3 regions of the Streptomyces sp. XY431 genome follow, and region 2 is predicted to be linked to each of the others. Evidence: riboswitches for the same ligand, from Rfam matches in the RefSeq annotation. Region 2 holds a riboswitch; each other region holds the start of a gene.
The links. Region 2 has a riboswitch for cyclic di-AMP ahead of ADK60_RS13860 (M23 family metallopeptidase). Riboswitches for the same ligand answer to the same signal wherever they lie in the genome.

Region 1 (4,581 bases), on a different contig from region 2:
CGCCGGCGCCGACCCCCGGGTCGTCGACGGCGAGGCGCTGCTGGCCGCGGACAGCACCGACTGGTGGGCGGTCTGACGTGGTTGCAATAGGCTCTGGGACCGTGACTACGGCGCGACTCTCAGACATCGCGGCGCAGGCGGGGGTCAGTGAGGCCACCGTCTCCCGCGTGCTCAACGGCAAGGCGAACGTCTCCGCCGCCACCCGGCAGACCGTGCTGGCGGCGCTGGACGTGCTCGGCTACGAGCGGCCGACCCGGCTGCGCCAGCGCAGTGCCGGGCTGATCGGACTGATCACCCCGGAACTGAGCAATCCGATCTTCCCGGCGCTGGCCCAGGTGATCGAGCAGGCGCTGAGCCGGCACGGCTACACGCCGGTGCTCTGCACCCAGACCCCCGGCGGCTCCACCGAGGACGAGCTGGTCGAGATGCTGGTCGACCGGGGCGTGGCGGGCATCGTCTTCGTCTCGGGCCTGCACGCCGACAGCACCGCCGACCACGACCGCTACGCCCGGCTGGCCGGGCGCGGGGTGCCGTTCGTGCTGATCAACGGCTACAGCGAGAAGATCGACGCGCCGTTCATCTCGCCGGACGACCGGGCCGCGATGTGGATGGCCGTCCAGCACCTGGCCGAACTCGGCCACGAGCGGATCGGGCTGGCCGTCGGGCAGCGGCGGTACGTGCCGGTGCTGCGCAAGATCGAGGGCTTCACGGCGGCCCTGCGGGAGGTGCTCGGGCACACCCGGGAGGAGGCCGAGGAGCTCGTCCGGCACACGCTGTTCAGCGTGGAGGGCGGGCACGCGGCGGCCGGGGCGCTGCTGGACAAGGGCTGCACGGCGATCGTCTGCGGCAGCGACATGATGGCGCTCGGCGCGATCCGGGCAGTCCGTCAGCGGGGCCTGGCGGTGCCTCAGGACGTCTCGGTGGTCGGCTTCGACGACTCGCCGCTGATAGCTTTCACCGAGCCGCCGCTGACCACGGTCCGCCAGCCGGTGGAGGCGATGGCCAACGCGGCCGTGGACGCCCTGCTGGAGGAGGTCGGCGGGAACGCCGTCCAGCGCGGGGAGTTCATGTTCCAGCCGGAGCTGGTGATGCGCGGCTCGACCGGGGGCCGCGCGCGCTGAGGAGACATCACGAGGGACACCACGAGGGGCCCGGGAGCGAACCGCTCCCGGGCCCCTCGGCGTTCCGCTCAGCCCTCCTGGACGATGGGCCGGTCCGGGGTGACCCGGTGGCCGTCGGCGGCGTCACCGGTACGGGTCCCGGTACGCCGGCCCCGCTCCAGGAAGTCGCGGAGGATCAGTTCGACGGCGTCCTGCGGGTTCTTGGTGCCGGACAGCATCATCGCGTCGATGGCGAGATTGGCGTCGAGCGAGACGGTGACCTGGGCCATGGTGACTCCTCCTCGGGTGCTGAGCAGCAGCATGCCCGCCGGGACGGGCTTTGACCATGACTGTCCGGGACCGTGGTCGCGGCGGTGCCGCAGGCGGGCACGCCTCGGCCCCCGGGGGGAGGAGCGACGACTCTCCCCGGGGGCCAGGTGCTACCGGATCAGACCCGGCCGGCGAAGTCCGGAGCCCAGTTGGCGACGGTCTGGACCCGCACGCCCGAGCTCGGGTTGGCGGCCTCGACGTACTTGCCGTCGCCGACGTAGAGCGCGACGTGGTAGACGCCGGAGTCCTGGCCGTTGTTGGACCAGAACAGCAGGTCGCCGGCCTTGAGCGAGTCCAGCGAGACGTGCGTGGACGCGGCGGCCTGGTCGGCGGCGACGCGCGGGACGGAGACGCCCGCGGCGCGCAGCGCGGCCTGGGTCAGGCCGGAGCAGTCCCAGCCGCCGTTGCCGGTGCCGCCGTAGACGTAGGCCTGGCCGACCTTCGACTGGGCGAAGGAGACGGCGGCGGCCATGCTGCCGGTGGCGGCCGGGGCGGGGGCCGGGGTCTCGGCCTTCGCGGCGGGCTCGGCGGCCGGCTTGGCGGCGGTCCCGGAGCCGTTCTGCGCGTCCTTGGCGCGGTTGAACCAGTCGAAGCCCTGGCCGGACTTGTCGGCGGCCGGGGCCTTCGCCTCGGCGCGGTCGCCGAGGGTCAGGTGCTGGCCCGGGTAGATGCTGTGCGGGCCCTCGGCCAGGGTGGCGCGGTTGAGCTCGTACAGCCGCTCCCAGCCGCCCTGGACGTTGTTCTTGTCGGCGATGGAGGAGAGCCAGTCGCCGGCGACCACGGTGTAGTCGGCGGAGGCATCCTGGCCCGCCTGGCGGTGCCACTTCTGCCAGTCCTGGGCGCCGGTGCGCTGCTGGGCGGCGTCGGAGGCGGCCGGGGCCGGGTTCTCGGGCTCGGCGGCGGGCTTGGCGGCCGGGGCCGGGGTCTTGGCGGCCGGTGCGGCGGCGGCCGAGGTGTCCACGGCGGCGGGGGTGCCGCCCTTGGTCAGACCGGCCTGGACCGAGCAGACCGGCCAGGCGCCGGGGCCCTGCACCGCGAGCACCTTCTCGGCGATCGCGATCTGCTGGTCCTTGGTGGCGAGGTCGGCACGGGCGGCGAAGGCGGTGCCGCCGAACCCGGCCCAGGTGGAGTTGGTGAACTGGAGGCCGCCGTAGAAGCCGTTGCCGGTGTTGATGCTCCAGTTGCCGGTGCTCTCGCACTGGGCGACCTTGTCCCAGGTGGCGACGGAGGCGGCCGAGGCGGTGCCGGCGGTGAGGCACGGAACGGTGAGGCCGATGCCCGCGACGCCGAGGGCGGCGATCGCGCGGCGGGTGCGGCCGGACAGACGGGTGCCGTTGGTGGGCAGCATGAAGACGTGGTCCTCTCCCACGCCTGCGAGGTGAGCTGTCGGATTCGGGCCGGAGTAGCCCGGCCGCGCTGTGGACGCGGCTTCACCCCTAGCCCGGGTCCGGTCCGTGGACCGGTCCTGGGCGAACTACCTGTGGTTCCCCCGCTCCTGCCGTGATGTATTGCGCTGCCAGCACGCCCGACGGCAGGACTCGGCGTCGCGGACGGGCTGGGTCCGTGTGGCCACGAACGGGGAGCACGTTAAGCAGAGGCGGCTTCAAACCGCAAACATGTGTGATGACCGTCACAGTTTACGAAAGCCGTGCTGAACCGCTGTCCTTCATGATCAGAAATGACCGATTTCCGGCAACGCCCGTCATGGCCAACACAACTGCCTATGCTTCAGAGTGTCGGCACCATGCCGGCGCCGACGCAGCCGCCCGGGGGGAGGGCTACGCACCGATGGGCATCGACGAGGAGTCGGACGCCGCCCGTCCGGCCGCCAGGCCACGCGGGGCGCATCGCAGGGCAAAACATCGCAGAGCGGACATCCCGCCCGAACCACCCCGAACTCCCGTAAGCCGCCGCGCATTACTGCGCTGGCTGGCCGTCGGCACCGCCTTCGCGGCGATCAGCGGCGAGGAGGTCCTGCGCCGCTCGCTGACCGGCGAGACCCGGCTGGTCACCCCGGCCGCCGTCGTCGGCACCGACCCGCCCGGGGCGGCCGCCCCGATGGGCCAGGACGGCGGCCACGGCGCCGCCCCGCCGGCCGCCACCGCCGCCCCGGGCACCGGACCGCCCGAGCAGCCCGCCCCCGCGCCCACCGTCGACCAGGGCGGCCGCCGCTGGTCCGACCGGGCCGGCTGGGGCGGCAGCCCGCCCGGACCGCGCAGCGCCGTCCGGATCACCGACAAGGTCCTGCTCGACACCGACGCCGAGGTCGGCTCCCTGCTGGTCGAGCCGGGCGGCAGCCTCACCTTCGCCGCCGACCGCACCCTCACCCTCGCCGCCGCGGGCAACGTCGAGATCCGCGGCGCCCTCGCCCTCGCCCCCGACGGCGACCGGGTCCACACCCTCCGCTTCCCCGCCGTCGACGAGAAGCGCTTCCAGGGCGACGGCATGAAAGTGGTCGACACCGACGTCGGCCTCTGGGTCACCGGCGCCGGCTACCTGCGGCTGGACGGCGCCGCCAAGACCGCCTGGGTCCGTGCCGAGCGTGAGCTCAGGGCCGGCGACACCGTCGTCGACCTGGCCGCCCCGCCCGCCGGCTGGCTGCCCGGCGACGAACTGGCCGTCACCCCGACCGGCCCGCCCGACCAGGACGGCTTCGCCGCCGCCTACGACCTCGTCACCGTCCGGTCCGTCAGCGGAACCACCGTCACCCTGACGACCCCTCTCAAGTACCCGCACCCCAGGGTCGCCGCCGGAGGGGGCGTCACCGTCGGCGCCGAGCTGCTCAACCTCACCCGCAGCGTCCGGGTCGAGGGCAGCGCCAAGGGCCGCGCCCACGTCCACCTCACCAGCACCCGCCGGGCCGACGTCCGGCACACCGCGCTGCGCTGGGTCGGGCCGCGCGCCGACACCAAGGAGACCTGGCGCGGCCCGGACGGCACCGCTCCCGTCACCGCGCCGGTGCTCGGCCGGTACGGGCTGCACTTCCACCGGCTCGGCGACGCCACCCGGGGCACCGTGGTCGAGGGCGTGGTCGTCCGCGACGCGGGCAGCCACGCCTTCGTGCCGCACGCCAGCCACGGCATCACCTTCCGCAGCTGTGTCAGCCACGAGACCTGGGAGGACGCCTACTGGTGGGACGGCCCGCTGGACA
Region 2 (4,581 bases):
GGTCCCCGGCCGGATCGACCACGCTGTAGCGCTCGTGGGCCCAGTCGGGCAGGCCGTGGGAGGCCGTGAGCCGGAGCATCCCGGTGGAGTCCAGCAGGTAGAGCGCCGAGCCCTCACCGGTGATCCAGCTCGGGCCCTCGGCGAGGACGGTGCCGAGCAGTTCGGTGGCGCCGGTGCAGCCCAGCAATAAGCGGACGCAGCGCATGGCACTGCGCGCGGTGGGGCTGCTGCGCGGGTCCACGGGATGGCCGGCCTCTCGGGTGCCTTATGGGGCAGTTAATTCTTAATACCTTATTTCTTAATCCGGTGAGGGGAGAGTCGAACGGTGTGCCCCGGGGCGGCCGGGCCGCCTGATGTGCGTGGGTCCCCGCCGGGTCCGGTACCCTTCTCCGTACGACGTGCCGCCCCCGGGGTGGCGGGTCGTACGGCGCGGGGCTATAGCTCAGACGGTTAGAGCGCTTCCCTGATAAGGAAGAGGCCACAGGTTCAAGTCCTGTTAGCCCCACACCAGTCCGAAGGGCCCGGAGCAGCATGCTCCGGGCCCTTCGGCGTTCCCGCCCCTGCCTGCACCGTCTCGGCCGGTGCCTCCGCCGGCTCCGGGCCCGTTCGCGCTCGTCCGGTGCCCGTCTGCGCCCGTCCGCCCCGTCCGGGCTCAGCGGGGCCAGCCGCGCAGCCCGGCGGTCAGTACGGTGATCATCCGCTCCTGGGTCTCCCCGAGGTCCTCGGCGAGCTGGAAGGCGCCGGCCGTCGACAGCGCGGCGAAGCCGTGGGCCAGCGAGCGGAAGGTGCGGGCCGCGTGGATCGCCTCGGAGCCCTCCAGCCCGTACCCGCGGAGCACCGCGACGATCACCCCGACCAGTCGGGCGGCCGCGGTGGTCAGGTCCTCGTCCGGCCGCGGGGCCTGCGGCAGCGCGGCGTACCGGTGCGGGCGCTCGGTGGCGTACGCGTGGTAGGCCCGCAGGACGGCGGCGACCGCCTCGTCCCCGCTCCGGCCGAGCGCCGCCTCGGCGAGCCGGTCGGCCAGCTCCTCGGTGACCCGGACGGCGATCAGCCGGCGCAGTTCGGTCAGTCCGCCGCTGACGTGCTTGTAGAGGGACGGGGTGGCGACCTTGGCGCGGGCGGCGACGGCGGCCAGGGTGAGGGCCTCGGGGCCCTGCTCGTCGACGATGGCGAGGGCGTGGTCGACGACCTGCTCGGGGGTGAGTCCGACTCGGGGCATCGCGGGTCTCCTGGTGGGTGTGGTGGGTCGGCGGACGGGGGCGGCGGCGGGCGGGACGGCGCGGACGGCGCGCGGCCTCAGGCCAGCTCGGCGAGGAAGCCCAGCAGGGCGTCGGCGGTGGCCTCCGGGTGGTCGGCCATCGGGTAGTGCCCGGCGCCCTCGACCATCACCTTGCGCGCCCCGAGCGCGGCGGCCTGCCGGTCGGCGACCAGCTCCGGGTCACCGAAGTCGGGGTCCTTGGAACCCATCACCACCAGCGCCGGGCAGCGCACGGCCGAGGTCCAGCCGACGGGCGAGGCGTCGCCGCGGACATGGCCGCGGGTGGCGGTCCGCCGGCCCGGGGTGCGCAGCGCGGAGACCAGCCCGGCCACGTACTCCTCGTGGTCGGCGGGCTTGGGGCCGGGGAAGGCGGCCTTGCGCAGGTAGAGCCCCCAGAACGCGGGCGAGCGCACCACCAGGGCGCCCATCGCGCGGACCACCGCCCGCTGCAGGGCGGTCGGCGGCACGTTCTCGATGAAGGCGTCCAGCAGGACGATCCCGGCGACCCGCCCGGGGGCGTCCCCGGCGGCCCTGACCACGCTGGCGCCGGTGTAGGAGCTGCCCGCCAGCACGGCCCGGTCGATGCCCAGGTGGTCCAGCAGGGCGAGGACGTCGCCGGCGATCGCGGCGGGGGAGTAGTCCTCCCAGAGGATCGAGGACTCGCCGAAGCCGCGCAGGTCCATGGTGATCACCCGGCGGCCGGCGGCGGTCAGCAGCGGGCGCAGGTGGCGGTACGCGGCCCGGCTGTCGAGCATCCCGGGGAGCAGGACGACGGGGGCGCCGTCGCCGTGCCCGGTGTCGTCGAAGGCGATCCGGCCACCGGGAAGGTCGAGGTAGCGGGTGGCGGGGGCGATGGTGCCGTTCATGGGAGCCTCCTCGGGGCGGGTCTTCGGCGAGCGCTGATAGCCATAAAGCTAAGGCTAATAGCCTTAGCCGTCAAGCTCTCTCGGGCGGTGGTCCGCGCCCGGGCCGGCCGGCCCCCTCCGCCCCGCCGGTCAGACTCCCTCCACCTTGAACGGGTCGTGCTCGGTCAGCAGCTTGTCCAGCCGGGCCTGGTCGACCCTGGTGACGAGGTCGGTGGTCTCCTGCCGGTCCCGGACCACCTTGGCCAGGGTGAATGCGGAGGTGACCGTCCAGAGCAGGCCGACGGCGAGGAAGGCCCTGGTCCACGGTTCGACCGGGAGGAAGGCGATCCCGAAGCCGAGGGCGGTGCCGGAGAGGGCGAAGGACAGGACGGCCTGGATGTAGTAGGCGGCGGTGGTGCGTGACTGCATCGGTGCGCTCATGGCGCCCAGAATGGCCGCGCGATTCCGGCCGCACATGAGTAGTCGTACTCAGATGGGACCCCGTTCGTTGACGTCCTCTCACGTTCGGTAGTGTCAGCTGTCATCAAACGTCACAAAACGCCCATCCAGCCGCGTAGCGTCCGATCCGTGTCCGGTCGTCACCAACGGATGGCTTGGAATCGAGGGACTCTCGGATTAACGTTTGATAACGCAGCGCGGTCCGCAACGCCGTACCCAGACGGCACCGTGCGCCGTCGCCTAATCCCGCCGGCCGGCCTCCGGGCAGGTCATGGGAGCCGGGGAACCATGTTCCTTGGGGTGAATCGGTCGGGCCAGGGCACCGCCCAGGCTCAGCCGTAGGAGACCTTCCTGCTCCGAACCCGTCAGCTAACCCGGTAGGCGCGAAGGAAGGAAAGGAGCGCGCCTCCGTGGCGTCGACGCACACCCAGGCACACCCGGCCGGGTCCTCCACCGGCACCCAGCTGCTCGACCATCCGGGCCCGTTCGCCGGCCACGGCCCCTTCGGCGGCCCCGCCGACGAGAGCGCCCCGCCGGCCGCCGACACCAGCCGGCACCGGATGCCCCGTCAGACCCGCGGCACCGCGCCGCTGCTCGGCGTCACCGCCGTCGCCGCCACCCTGGGCGCGACCGGCTTCGCCTCCGCCACCCCCGCCGCCGCGCCCGCCGTGGAGACCCCCGACGAGACCCCGGTCGCGCTCTCCGCCGACCCCGGCCTCGCGCTCGCCGCCCGGATCCAGCAGCAGGCCGACAGCCAGCGCACCGCGGCCGAGGAGACCGCCCGGGTCCAGGCCGCGCAGGAGGCCGAGGCCAAGCGTGCCGCCCAGGTCGCCCAGCAGGAGCAGGCCAGGCGCACCGCCGAGGAGGCCGAGAAGGCCAAGCTCGCGGCCATCAAGCTGCCGGTGCGCGACTACCGGCTCTCCGCCCACTACGGCCAGAGCGCGCGCTACTGGGCCCACCTGCACACCGGCCTGGACTTCGCCGCCGACCAGGGCGAACCCGTCTACGCGGTCGGCCAGGGCACCATCACCTCGGCCGGCTGGGCCGGCGCCTACGGCTACCGGATCGTCGAGACCCTGCCCGACGGCACCGAGATCTGGTACTGCCACCTCTCCTCGATCATCAAGGGCTCCGGCAAGGTCCTCCCCGGCCAGCAGATCGGCAAGGTCGGCGCGACCGGCAACGTCACCGGCGCCCACCTGCACGTCGAGGTCCGCCCCGGCGGCGGCGCCCCGGTCGACCCGGAGACCTGGTTCGAGCAGCGCGGCGTCACCCCCTGACCCCGCCTCCCCCCGAACAGCACGAGGGGCCCCGGCCGCACCGGCCGGGGCCCCTCGCCGTGTGCCGGGCCTACTCCGGCGCCCGCTCGTCGCCGTCCGTCGGCTCCTCGGCCTCCGCCGGCCACTCCCCGTCCGCCGGCTCCGCCTCCTCCTCCGCCCAGGCCGCGTCCAGCCCGGCCAGATAGGCGTCGATCTCCGCCGGCCCCGGCTCCGGCGCCAGCTCCGGGAACTCCGCCACCAGCAGCTCCGGCAGCCCCGGCACCGTCCAGGTGCCGGCCAGCTCCAGCGCCACCAGCGCCGCCGCCTCCTCGAACGCCCCGAAGTCCCCGGCGAGCTCCTCCGGCATCGGCCGGCCCAGCGCCGTCAGCTCGGCCAGGTTCCGGTAGCTGCGCCGCATCAGCCCCTGCTCCAGCAGCCGTCGCGCGCCGTCCGTGGCCATCCCGACCGCCAGGGTCCGGCCGCCGGCCTCCCAGCCCCCGTCGTCCACCGGGTCCAGCACGCCGTCCGCCTCCAGCGCCGCGAACGCCGCCAGCCGCTCCTCCTCCGGCAGCTCCCGGAACCCCTCCAGCCAGGCCCGCACCGCCTCCCCGTCGGCGGTGTCCACCCCGGCCGCGCGCAGCAGCAGGGTGTACAGCCGGGGCCAGGTCACCAGGTCCGCCCGGCGCAGCAGCCCGGCCGCGACCTCGCCCTGCCACTCGGCCTCCGCGTGCAGCCGCTCCTGCCGCTTGGCGTTCAGCCG
Region 3 (4,581 bases), on a different contig from region 2:
CCGGCGCGGCGTCGCTGGTGCCAGTGATGCACGGGATCGCGGCCCGGCTGGGCCAGGTCCTGGCACCCTGACGTTCGGTCGCAGACGCGGCACGCCCGGGCGTTCACCCGTTCGAGCCACCCTTCGAGCCGCCCGAGGGCGGGTTGCCCCGGCCCCGGACACCCGTCGGCCACGCTGGTGCGGACGCGGCCCGCGACGGCGCGGGCGCGCCGGACACGAAGGGCAGGGTGAGCGGCGATGACCCGCAGCGGTTCCGTTCGAAGGCTTCTCGGCAGGTCGTTGGTGACGGGGTGCACGGTGGCGGTGCTGGCCGCCGGACAGGCCGGCGCGGTCTGTCCGCCGGACGACAAGACGCCCGCACCCGGGACGAGCGCCCCGGCACCGGGGGCCGGTGATCCCGGGGCCGCGGATCCGGGCACGACCGCCGACCCGGCCGCGGCGGCGGTGCCCTCGGACTCCGACCTCTACGTCGTCCGGATCGACCCGGAGCCGGCCGCGCCCGGCGGCACCACCACCCTGCACGCCTTCGTCGGCAACCTCGGTCCGGACCGGACCGCCTCGCCGTTCACCGTCGTGGTCACCCTGCCGGCGGGGGTGACGGCCGAGGGGCCGTTCTTCCCGGAGAACTGCTACGAGTTCCAGAACGGCCACCGGGTGCGCTGCACCTTCCCGGCCGGTCTGCCGAAGTTCCGCAGCGCGACGGCCCTGATCCCGCTCCGGCTCTCCCCCGACGTCCCCGTCGGCGAGCTGACGGGCGGCTACGTCGCGGTGCGCGGCGACGACGACCGGAACGACGCGAACAACCGGCAGCCGTTCACGATCGAGGTCGTCGAGACCACAGGTCCGAGGCCGGCCGTCTGACCGTCGGCCCCGGACCTGTGGCCGCTGCTAGCGGTACACCCGGACGTAGTCCGCCGCGAAGGTGATCGGCGTGGTGCCCGAGGGCGCGGGGTGGTAGTTCCCCGCGCTCAGGGACAGGTTGAGGATCGGGTACGCCGCCCAGTCGGCGCCGACACCCTTGCCGTCCGAGAAGACCTTGGTGCCGTTGATGTACCAGTCGACCGAGCTCGCACCGTAGTGGGTGCCGATGGTGACCCAGCCGTCCTTCGCGATCGCCTTGGCGTCGGTGAGGTACAGGTGGCCCGGGTTGATGTGGTTGGTCAGCTCCAGCAGGTTCGGGTTGTCGGTGTGGTACTCGAAGGAGTCGATCTCCCCGTGGGTGCCGCTGGTGCTGTTCCACGTCCAGAGCGCCGGCCAGGCGCCGGTGCCGGCGGGGAGCTTGACCCGGGTCTCGATGTAGTCGCCGGTCTTCACCTTGAAGCCCTCGCTGGAGTACTCGGTGGTGAGCAGCCCGGTGTCCCAGGCCTGCTTGCCGTTCTCCAGCGTGTGCGTGCTCGGCCTGGCGGTGAAGGTGGCGACGCCGCCGGAGACGGCGACGTTGTTCTTGTTCAGCCAGTCGAGCTTGTTGTCGTTCGGGTTGTGGTCGCCGTAGTGGTAGGAGCTGCTCCGGTCGGCGGTCCAGCGGGAGCCGAGGGCGAGGCTGTTGAAGTCGTCGGACCAGGTGAGCTGCTTGCCGGCGACCGGGGCACCCGTGGTGGGGGTGGTGGGCGTCGGCGTGGGGGTCGGCGTCGGGGTGGCGGCGGAGACGACGAGCTGGCGGGAGGGCAGGTTGTGCCAGCCGCCGGCGCTGTCCTGCCAGAAGCCGAACTGGGTGTAGGTGCCGGCCGCCAGAGTGCGGGTACCGGTGGTGATCGACAGGCCGGCGGGGCAGACCTGGACGTTGCTCCTGTTGCCGGGGAAGTCGAGGTTGCGCCCGGCCGCGTCGCGGATGCCGACGCCGACGGTCTTCGCGGTGAAGCAGGACGAGGAGTGCAGCGTGAGCGAGGCGGCCGTCGCCTTGCCCGCGACCATGGTGGCCGGGGCGAGCTTGTCCTGGGTGACGGTCGGCAGAGCGGCGGCCTGGGCGCCGGTCACGGCCGGAAGGCCGAGCAGTCCGGCACCGGTGACGGCGAGCGCCCCGGTCGCGGCGAGGGCGGCGGTGCGGCCCCGGTGGGAGGGACGGGCGTGGCGGGCGGCCGGGCGGCGGGCCTGGAGGCCCGGGTTCCGGGCAGGCCGAGGGGGCTGCGGGGAGGCAGTGGGCATGGCAGTGGTCCTCTGCGACGCCTACGAGGTGAGCTGTCGGGTTCGGGCGCGAGGTTGCCCGGCCGTCCGGAGAGCGGCTTCACCCCTAGCCTCGACACACGCGCACGGTTGGCGCGCGGCCGGGCACTGACCTGGGTCCCCCGCTCCCGTCCGCTGTGGTGCTCGATTGCCGGCCGGCGGGTGGACGGGACTCGGCGTCCCGACGGCGGGGCTCCGCTGTGGCGGAAGCCTCTGCAGGCTAGGCAGGCCGTCCGCGCACGGACAACCTTCCCGGGGCGGTTGTCGCGCAGCTCACACCGCCGCCCCGCGCCCCCGGCGACCGTTCCAGGCGGGCCGTGGTGGCCGTGGTGGCGGGTCCGGCGGGGAAAGTGCGCCACGGAGGCGGGGTGGTCGGATAGGTTGGAGATCCATCCGCGTCCGGAACCGTCCGGGTCGCAGCGAGCACCACGACAGCACGTCCAGAGACGAGGAGACCCGCCCCACCATGACCGCGTCCCTGCCCGCCTTCGCCGGCCGTACCTTCCTGTTCCGGGTCGACAACGGCGCGGCGTTCCGCAACGCGTACTCGGCCGACGGCAAGCGGCTGCGCTGGGAGGGCCTCGGCGAATCGGCGGGCCAGTGGGAGGACGTCTCCCTGCATGTCGCCGAGGTCGGCCCGCAGCTCTACTTCGTCAGCTGGACCGAGGTGAGCGGCATCACCGTGAGCCACGTCATGGACCTGACCCGGATGACGGTCCGCGCGTTCTGGACGTACGAGGGCGAGGGCGGCCGGGTCGGCGAGCTGCACACCGGCACCCTGGAGCAGGTGGCCTGAGCACCCCGAGCGCCCGCCCGCGGGTCCCGGCCGGACACCCGGGCGGTCGGGTCAGGCCGACGGACTGGCGGCCGGGACCGTCAGGCGCTGGGAGATCCACTCCAGTGAGGACGGGAGCAGCTTGCTCCAGGTCTCGAAGTTGTGGCCGCCGGTCTCCAGCATGCTGTAGGAGACCTTCATCGGGCCGTGCGCGGCGGCCACGAACGCCTCGGTCTCGCGCCGGTAGTTGCCGTCGCCCTCCCGGGTGCCGGCCAGCAGCACGGAGATCGCGGGCTGCGGCAGGTTCTTGAGACGCCACATCAGGTCGGCCTCGTTGCGGCGCTGTTCGCTGCCGTTGTAGAGGTCGCCGGTGCTCGGGTCGTCGGCCGCCTGGTAGTAGCCGGAGAGCGAGACGGCGGTCGGGTAGACGTCGGGGTGACGCATCGCCAGCTTGAGCGCGCAGTAGCCGCCGGTGGAGTTGCCCATGAACGCCCAGGCCCGCGGGTCGGCGGAGACCCGGTAGGTGGCCTGGATCGCCGAGGGCACGTCCTTGGCGAAGTAGGCGTCGGTCTGCGGACCGCCCGGGACGTCCTCGCACTCGGTGTCCTGCGGCAGCGCGGGCGAGGGGCGCACCAGCACCAGCACCGTCGGCTGCATCCGCCCCTCCTGAAGCAGCTTCAGCGCCGCGCCCGGGTAGTTGAGGCGGGTGACGAGGTTCTTGGCGATGCCCGGGAAGCCGGTGCTGACGACCAGGACCGGGAACTGCTTCTGCTCGTACTCGGGCTGGAAGTACTGCGGCGGCAGGTAGACGTACCCCTCGGTGGAGAGGCGGGTGGTGGCGCCGTCGATGCGGACCTCGCGGATCTCGCCGGACTTTTCGCGGTCGCGGCCGAGCGCCCCGCCGCCCTGCACCTCGGCGTGGCCGATGGTCTCGACGCGCAGCCGGCCGGACGCGTCCACCTTGTTGTGGATCACCACCGGCCCGCTGTCCCCGGTGCCCAGCAGGTCGTCCCAGCTGCTGTAGAACGCGAAGTAGTTGTTGGCGACCAGGCCGAGCGCGGCGAGGACGGCCAACTGGGTGACGAGCAGGGCACCGATCCGGCCGAGGACGGCCTTCCAGCTCCGCTTCGACAGTCTCGGCCACAGCCAGATCGTCCCGACCATCGCCGCGACGGCGATCAGAACGGTCAGTGCCAGCACCTTGTGGCTCGTCAGACCCATGTCGTATTTGCTCCCACGCCTCGTACTCCCCCGCCCCCGAGGGAAGGACACCCGGGAGGGCCGCCCCGGTTCCCCCGTCCGCAGTGGGGCACCGTCGCCGAGGCGCGACCACCCAGCCTAGCCGCTCCGGGGCACCCACCGCCCCCGCCGACCAGCGGTGACGCCATCGGCCTTGAGGAGGAGAAGCGGGCCGCCGGGGTGTGCTTCGGGCCCCGGTCCGCCGCGTTCCGCGGTTGCGCGGGCTGTTGCGGCGGAGCGGGTGACGGAGGCGGCGTCAGTTGACGCGGGTCCACAGGTCGAGGCCCGCGGTGAGTTCGCGCATGCAGCGGGCACCGAGTTCGCGCGGCGAACCGGGGCCGGTGGCCGGGGCGCCGGAGCGTGCCCACTGCTCCAGTGCGACCCGGATCGCGGCGGTGGCGGCGGCA

Region 1: it holds a riboswitch for cyclic di-AMP, as region 2 does, so the genes downstream of both, ADK60_RS36280 (transglycosylase family protein) here and ADK60_RS13860 (M23 family metallopeptidase) in region 2, are expected to answer to the same signal.
Region 3: it holds a riboswitch for cyclic di-AMP, as region 2 does, so the genes downstream of both, ADK60_RS42080 (glycoside hydrolase family 16 protein) here and ADK60_RS13860 (M23 family metallopeptidase) in region 2, are expected to answer to the same signal.

The regions. Positions count from the first base shown of each region.
Region 1 covers NZ_LGDO01000503.1:18,131-22,711, forward strand. Annotated here, with positions in the region: gene ADK60_RS36265 (glycoside hydrolase family 13 protein) at 1-76, shown strand, start outside; gene ADK60_RS36270 (LacI family DNA-binding transcriptional regulator) at 102-1,121, shown strand; gene ADK60_RS36275 (hypothetical protein) at 1,190-1,390, opposite strand; gene ADK60_RS36280 (transglycosylase family protein) at 1,549-2,799, opposite strand; cyclic di-AMP (ydaO/yuaA leader) riboswitch at 2,786-2,953, opposite strand; gene ADK60_RS36285 (hypothetical protein) at 3,219-4,581, shown strand, end outside.
Region 2 covers NZ_LGDO01000106.1:3,798-8,378, forward strand. Annotated here, with positions in the region: gene ADK60_RS13835 (SpoIIE family protein phosphatase) at 1-241, opposite strand, end outside; tRNA gene ADK60_RS13840 (tRNA-Ile) at 432-505, shown strand; gene ADK60_RS13845 (TetR/AcrR family transcriptional regulator) at 653-1,219, opposite strand; gene ADK60_RS13850 (alpha/beta fold hydrolase) at 1,297-2,124, opposite strand; gene ADK60_RS13855 (YiaA/YiaB family inner membrane protein) at 2,254-2,544, opposite strand; cyclic di-AMP (ydaO/yuaA leader) riboswitch at 2,790-2,960, shown strand; gene ADK60_RS13860 (M23 family metallopeptidase) at 2,973-3,842, shown strand; gene ADK60_RS13865 (hypothetical protein) at 3,913-4,581, opposite strand, start outside.
Region 3 covers NZ_LGDO01000184.1:10,911-15,491, reverse strand. Annotated here, with positions in the region: gene ADK60_RS19440 (IclR family transcriptional regulator) at 1-71, shown strand, start outside; gene ADK60_RS19435 (hypothetical protein) at 238-861, shown strand; gene ADK60_RS42080 (glycoside hydrolase family 16 protein) at 889-2,142, opposite strand; cyclic di-AMP (ydaO/yuaA leader) riboswitch at 2,146-2,313, opposite strand; gene ADK60_RS19425 (MoaF-related domain-containing protein) at 2,627-2,956, shown strand; gene ADK60_RS19420 (alpha/beta hydrolase) at 3,008-4,156, opposite strand; gene ADK60_RS46730 (hypothetical protein) at 4,431-4,581, opposite strand, start outside.